Regions from separate parts of the Roseateles sp. P1_C6 genome, predicted to be linked through region 1. Evidence: predicted binding sites of a transcription regulator. Region 1 holds the regulator's gene; the other holds the start of a gene.

The links. The regulator LexA, encoded in region 1, represses DNA repair genes until DNA is damaged. The targets are predictions, from matches to a motif close to ACTGTATNNNNATACAGT.
Region 2: a site for LexA is predicted at 1,275-1,292, ahead of recA (recombinase RecA). Genes of this name have one in related genera too.

What each region holds. Positions count from the first base shown of each region.
Region 1 is NZ_JBFUAK010000009.1:184,342-187,746, forward strand. It holds gene ubiG (bifunctional 2-polyprenyl-6-hydroxyphenol methylase/3-demethylubiquinol 3-O-methyltransferase UbiG) at 1-149, shown strand, start outside; gene AC1D29_RS20490 (HAD-IA family hydrolase) at 155-823, shown strand; RNA gene ssrA (transfer-messenger RNA) at 836-1,208, shown strand; gene lexA (transcriptional repressor LexA) at 1,263-1,934, opposite strand; gene AC1D29_RS20505 (asparaginase) at 2,017-2,952, shown strand; partial or broken gene AC1D29_RS20510 (PEP-CTERM sorting domain-containing protein) at 2,949-3,044, opposite strand; partial or broken gene AC1D29_RS20515 (esterase-like activity of phytase family protein) at 3,153-3,405, opposite strand, start outside.
Region 2 is NZ_JBFUAK010000006.1:93,108-96,512, forward strand. It holds gene AC1D29_RS14455 (regulatory protein RecX) at 1-181, opposite strand, end outside; gene recA (recombinase RecA) at 201-1,238, opposite strand; gene AC1D29_RS14465 (response regulator) at 1,413-2,084, shown strand; gene AC1D29_RS14470 (sensor histidine kinase) at 2,168-3,405, shown strand, end outside.

The DNA of each region.
Region 1 (3,405 bases):
GGCCATCGGAGCTGGCGCAGTTCTGCCGCGACGCCGGGCTGGAGACGCAGGCGAGCCGGGGCCTCAGCTACAACCCGCTGACACAGCGCTACAGCCTGGGAAGCGACACCGACGTCAACTACCTGATGGCCTATCGCCGCCCGCTGTGAAGCCGCTGGACGCGCGTTGGTCGCACTTGCGTGCGGTCCTGTTTGACCTCGACGGCACATTGATCGACAGCGCCGAGGACCTGGCGCGCGCCGCCAATGCCATGCGTGGTGAACGTGGGCTGAAACCGCTGCCGTTGGCGCAGTACCGGCCGCATGGCGGCTCGGGTGCACGCGGCATGCTGGGCCAAGCCTTCGGCGTAGCGCCGGGGCAGGCGGGCTATGACGAACTCAAACACGAATTTCTGGACCGCTACGAAGGCCTGATGTACGACTGCACGCGGCCCTTCGCCGGTGTGGAGGGCGAGCTGGCAGGTCTGGCCGCGGGCGGCCTTACCTGGGGCATCGTCACGAACAAGGCCGAACGATTTGCGCTGCCGCTGGCGGCCGCATTGCGGCTGGGGGCCGCGACCATCGTCGGCGGCGACACGACGGGCCACACCAAACCGCATCCCGCGCCATTGCTGGAGGCTGCGCGCCGGCTGGGTGTGGCGCCGCAAGCCTGCCTGTATGTCGGCGACGACGAGCGCGACATCCTGGCCGGCCGCGCGGCCGGCATGGCGACCGCTGTCGCGGCCTGGGGCTACATGGGTCCAGAGGCTCAACACGCACGCTGGGGTGCCGATCTTGAGCTGGCTGCACCGGGTGAGCTCTTGAAAGCGCTGGGACTGGCCTAAACTACGCCTCCTGGGGCCGACCTGGTTTCGACGTGGGTGCGGATCCGGAGTAGGGCATGCCGAGCACCAGTTCGCTCGTAAAACCACTGGAAACAAAGTAACTGCAAACGACTCTACGTTCGCACTCGCCGCTTAATTGCGGTTGAGCTTCTCAACGGCAGGCCGATGGGCCGGGCTGAGTTCCGCAAGGGACAAGGCTGAGAAGTCACTCACATCGGCTGGCGATGCGCTGGGTCACTCAGCGTGTTGTGAGATTAAGTGACTGGCGGGAAAGCTAGCGTGCCACTGCGCGAGTTGACCGTGAGATTCAAATCAGCCGGCTAAGCATGTAGATCTGCCCGGTGATGGCTGACGGACGGGGGTTCAATTCCCCCCGGCTCCACCAACCAAAACAAAAGCCCGGTCCAAACGGACCGGGCTTTTTCATTTTCGGTGTGGGTCAGATGAAACCTTGCCCCCGAATCAGTCCGACGGCCAGGCCTTCGATACTGAAATGCTCGCTGCTCTCGTTCACGAGAATGGGCTCGAAATCCGGGTTTTCCGGCAGCAACTGGATACCGTCAGCACCGCGTTTGAACCGCTTCACGGTCACTTCATCACCCACGCGGGCGACGACGATCTGGCCGTTGCGAGCTTCTTTGGCCGACTGAACGGCCAGAAAATCGCCGTCCATGATGCCGATGTCCTTCATGCTCATGCCCTTGACCTTGAGCAGGTAATCGGGCTTTCTGGCGAACAGGCTGGGCTCGACCGTGTAGGTCTGCTCGACATGCTCTTGCGCCAGGATGGGTGCGCCAGCGGCGACGCGGCCGATCAGCGGCAGCGTCAGCTGGGCCAGGCCGGCCAGCGGCAGCATAACCTGACGGGCGCGGTTGACGGCATTCAGCGCGTCGGACTTGAGCCGGATGCCGCGCGAGGTGCCACCTACCAGCTCCAGCATGCCTTTGCGGGCCAGCGCCTGCAGGTGCTCCTCGGCCGCGTTGGCGGACTTGAAACCCAGTTCGGCGGCGATTTCGGCGCGCGTCGGCGGCGAGCCGGTGCTTTCGATCGCATGGCGGACCAGGTCGAAGATCTGCTGCTGGCGGGCGGTAAGCTTGGGTCGGTCTTGCACGGGCGGCCTTTGTCGTCGGGTGCGGGGTTCAAACAGGCTGGAAATCTATCCAGTATCTGTATTTTCATCCAGGAATTCGAAATTGCAAACCCCGAGCGATCTGATCGTCATTCTGGGCACCGGCGGCACGATCGCCGGCACGGCGCGTGACGCGAGCGATGGCGTCGGCTACACCGCGGCGCAACTGCGCGTGGAGGACTTGCTGGCGGCCGTGCCAGCCTTGAAATCATGCCGGTTGGAGGCCCGCCAGGTCGCCCAACTCGACAGCAAGGACATGGATTTCTCCAGCTGGCAGCGGCTGGCCGCCGAGGTGCAAGCGCAGCTCGACCGCGCCGAAGTGAACGGCATCGTCATCACGCATGGCACGGACACGCTGGAGGAAACGGCTTATTTCCTGCACCGCGTGCTGGCGCCGGCCAAGCCCGTCGTACTGACCGCGGCGATGCGGCCGGCGACGGCACTGGCACCGGACGGGCCGCAGAACCTGTTCGACGCGGTGCAGGTCGCGGCGGCGCCGGGCGCAGCGGGCGTCGTGGTGGCGTTTGCGGGCCGCGTGCATGACGCCGTGCAGGTGCGCAAGACGCACAGCTACCGCGTCGACGCCTTCGAATCGACGGACGGCGCGTTGGTGGCGCGTGTGGAGGAGGGCGTCGTCAGGCGCGTGGGCCGCTGGCCGACGGCTGAGGCGCTGGGCCTGTCCCGCATCGCCAGGCCTGCGCCGCAATGGCCACGTGTCGACATCGTGCTGAACCACGCGGGTGCGGACGGTCGGGTCGTGCGGGCGCTGGTGGACGCCGGGGTGGACGGCATCGTCGCGGCCGGCACTGGCAACGGCACGTTGAGCGAGGCGCTGGATGCCGCCTTGCGGGAGGCCGAAGCCCGCGGCGTGAAGCTGCTGCGCAGCACCCGCTGCGACGCCGGACCGGTGATGGACCTGCCCGGCCTGCTGCCCAGCGCCGGGCCCTTGAGCCCCGTGAAGGCCAGGATCGAGCTGATCCTGGCGCTGCTGGCGGCTTAGGCCTTGCGGCGACGGCGTGCCATCCAGCCGATGGCGCCCAGGCCGGCGGCCAGCATCGCATAGCTGCTCGGCTCCGGCACCGCGGCCGTGATGCCTTGCTGCACGAGGTTGCCCTCGAAGGCGAAGACGTAGAACTGGTTGCCATACGTCAGGGCCGTCGAGCCGCCGTTGGGAACGGCGCTGCTCAGGAAGTCGTTGTCGTTGGACAGGTAGAGCGTGTGCATCGACTTGCCGTTGACGACCACGTCCTCGCCGAAGGCAATGCCCTCGAGCTTGGACGGGATCTGCGCGTCGGGGATGCCGGCGGCGTTCAGCGCGGCCCTGATGTCAAGGAAGCGCGTGCCGACGATGGCGGCCGCAGGCTGCGTGCGCAGGTCGGTGATGGCGCTGACGTCGGCGGCGCCGGTCAGGTCGATCTTGACGAGCTGCTTGACGGCGGCCTTGGAGCCCGGG
Region 2 (3,405 bases), on a different contig from region 1:
CTGCCTCGGAGCCGTCCTCGTCGGGCGGATCGCCGTCTTCTCCATCAGCTTGTGCGGCCAGCCGAGCGCGTTGCTGCTGCTCGATGCGCAGCAGCTTGCGCCTCAGCTCGGCGCGGCTCTGCTCGCGCTGGGCCAGCAAGCCGATGGCCCTGGCCTTCAGCGACAGGGGCGCACGCGCCACGACAGTCGGCCGCCCGGGCTTATTCCGGTGCTGCCGTGGTCAGCAGGGCCACACCCAGCGATTCGCGGATCTTGTTCTCGATCTCGCGGGCCACGTCGACGTTCTCGCGCAGGAACTCGCGCGCGTTGTCCTTGCCCTGGCCGATCTTCTCGCCCTGGTAGGCGTACCAGGAACCGGACTTCTCGACGATCTTGGCGACGACGCCCATGTCGACGATCTCGCCCTCGCGGCTGATGCCCTCGCCGTAGAGGATGTCGAACTCGGCGGTCTTGAACGGCGGGCTGACCTTGTTCTTGACGACCTTGACCTTGGTCTCGGAGCCGATGACTTCCTCGCCCTTCTTGATGGAGCCGATGCGGCGGATGTCCAGGCGCACGGAGGCGTAGAACTTCAGCGCATTGCCGCCGGTGGTCGTCTCGGGCGAGCCGAACATGACGCCGATCTTCATGCGGATCTGGTTGATGAAGATGACCATGCAGTTGGTCTTCTTGATCGTGGCGGTCAGCTTGCGCAGCGCCTGGCTCATCAGGCGGGCCTGCAGGCCGGGCAGGCTGTCGCCCATCTCGCCTTCGAGTTCCGCCTTGGGCGTCAGCGCCGCGACCGAGTCGATGACGATCAGGTCCACCGAGCCGGAGCGCACCAGCGCGTCGACGATCTCCAGGGCCTGCTCGCCGGTGTCGGGCTGGCTGATCAGCAAGTCCTGCAGGTTGACGCCGAGCTTCTGGGCGTACTGGATGTCCAGCGCGTGCTCCGCGTCGATGAAGGCGCAGGTGCCGGCGAGCTTTTGCATCTCGGCGATGACTTGCAGCGTCAGCGTGGTCTTGCCGGAGGACTCCGGGCCGTAGATCTCGACGACGCGGCCGCGCGGCAGGCCACCGACGCCCAGCGCGATGTCCAGGCCCAGCGAGCCGGTGGACACGACCTGGATGTCTTCGATGACCTCGCCTTCACCCAGACGCATGATGGAGCCCTTGCCGAACTGCTTTTCGATCTGGGCGAGGGCGGCCTGCAGGGCCTTGGCTTTTTCGGTGTTGAGGGCTTTGACGGGGGCGTCCATGCGAATCTCCGTGGGAATGGCTGAATTATGGGGCAAGCTGTAAGTTTGTACAGTAGTTTGTCCCCCGATCCGCGGCAGTCAGCGGACACAGGATTGAGGAGCATCCTAGGCAGAAGGTGGCTCAAGGCGTGAGCCATCTGCGCAACCCCTAACATCGACGCAGGAGACAAGACCATGCGCATCCTGATTGCGGAAGACGACCAAGTGCTGGCCGATGGCCTGTTGCGCGCGCTGCGCGCATCGGGCTACGCCGTGGACCGCGTCAGCTCGGGCACCGAGGCCGACTCGGCGCTGGCCACGCATGAGTTCGACCTGGTCATCCTGGACCTGGGCCTGCCCCGCCTGCACGGGTTGGAGGTGTTGCGCAAGCTGCGCGCGCGCGGCTCGACGATGCCGGTGTTGATCTTGACGGCCGCGGACAGCGTGGAGCAGCGCGTCAAGGGGCTGGATCTGGGCGCGGATGACTACATGGCCAAGCCGTTCTCGCTGCAGGAGCTGGAGGCGCGGGTGCGCGCGCTGACCCGGCGCGGGCTGGGCACGGCCAGCAGCGTCATCAAGCATGGGCCGCTGACCTTTGACGCCACCGGCCGCGTGGCCTACATCAACGAGCAGATGCTGGAGCTGTCGGCGCGCGAGCTGTCGCTGCTGGAGGTGCTGCTGCAGCGCGCCGGGCGGCTGGTCAGCAAGGACCAGCTCGTCGAGCGACTGTGCGAGTGGGGTGAAGAGGTGTCGAACAACGCGATCGAGGTCTACATCCATCGGCTGCGCAAGAAGATCGAGCAGGGGCCGATCCGCATCGCGACGGTGCGCGGCCTCGGCTACTGCCTGGAAAAGATCGCGTCATGAGGCTCCCCGCCGGCCGGGTGCGGTCGACCGTCCGGGAGGGGCGGGCCTCGCTTGGGAGCGGCCCGGCGCCGCGGCCCGCGTAAATGCCGACCAAGGACGGCGCCAGCCCGCAGCAGGGCTCGCTGTTCGGCGAGATCCTCGACTGGATGCTCGCGCCGCTGCTGCTGATCTGGCCGATCAGCGTCGCGCTGACCTGGCTGGTGGCGCAGGGCATCGCCAGCCGGCCCTATGACCGTGAACTGGGCGAGATGGCGCGCAGCCTGGGGCTGCAGGTGGCGGCGGAGTCGGCACCTGCCAAGGGACGGGACCGTTATGCGCTGGCGCCCGAGGCTGCGGCGCTGTTGCGGGCGGATGCCTCCGACACGGTCTTCTATCAGGTGCTGGGCCAGCGTGGCGAACTGCTCAGCGGCGACGCGACGCTGCCCGTGCCCACCGAGGACGCACCCGTCGTGCCCTGGGAGCTGCATTTCCGTGACGACGAGGTGGGCGCCGAGGCCGTGCGCGTGGCCTATCTGTGGATCTCGCCCGAGGGCCAGGCGGGGTCGACGAAGACCATGCTCGTACAGGTCGCCGAGACGCTGGGCAAGCGCGCCCGGCTGACGAACGAGATCATCAAGGGCGTCATCCTGCCGCAGTTCGTCATCCTGCCGCTGGCGGTGCTGCTGGTCTGGCTGGCACTGGCGCGCGGCATCTCGCCGCTGAACGAGTTACAGCGGCGCATCCGCTCGCGGGAAAGCTCGGACCTGTCACCCATCGACGAGCAGCGCGTGCCCGACGAGGTGGCGCCGCTGGTGCAGGCCATCAACGACCTGCTGGCGCGGCTGGACTCGTCGATGAGCCGGCAGAAGCATTTCCTGGCCGATGCCGCCCACCAGCTGAAGACGCCGCTGGCCGGCCTGCGCACCCAGGCCGAACTGATCCAGCGTGAGATCGATGCGGGGCGTGCGTCGCCCGAGGAACTGAAGCGCTCGCTCGCGCAGATCGCCCGCGCCAGCGAGCGTGCGGCGCACATGGTCAACCAGCTGCTGGCGATGGCGCGCGCCGAGGATGCCGAGCAGGCGCTGCGGCGCGAGCCCGTGGACCTGGCCGGGATCGCCATCGACACGGTGCGGGACTTCGTGCCGCGCGCGCTGGAGCGGCGCATCGACCTGGGCTACGACGGCGTCGTGCCCGACGACAGCCGGCTGCGCGTGCATGGCCAGCCCATGCTGCTGGGCGAGCTGATCCGCAACCTGGTCGACAACGCGCTGCTGTACACGCCAGCCGGCGGCCTGGTGACGGTGCGCGTCGTCGAGGACCCGTTCGGCCAGGTCGTCGTGCT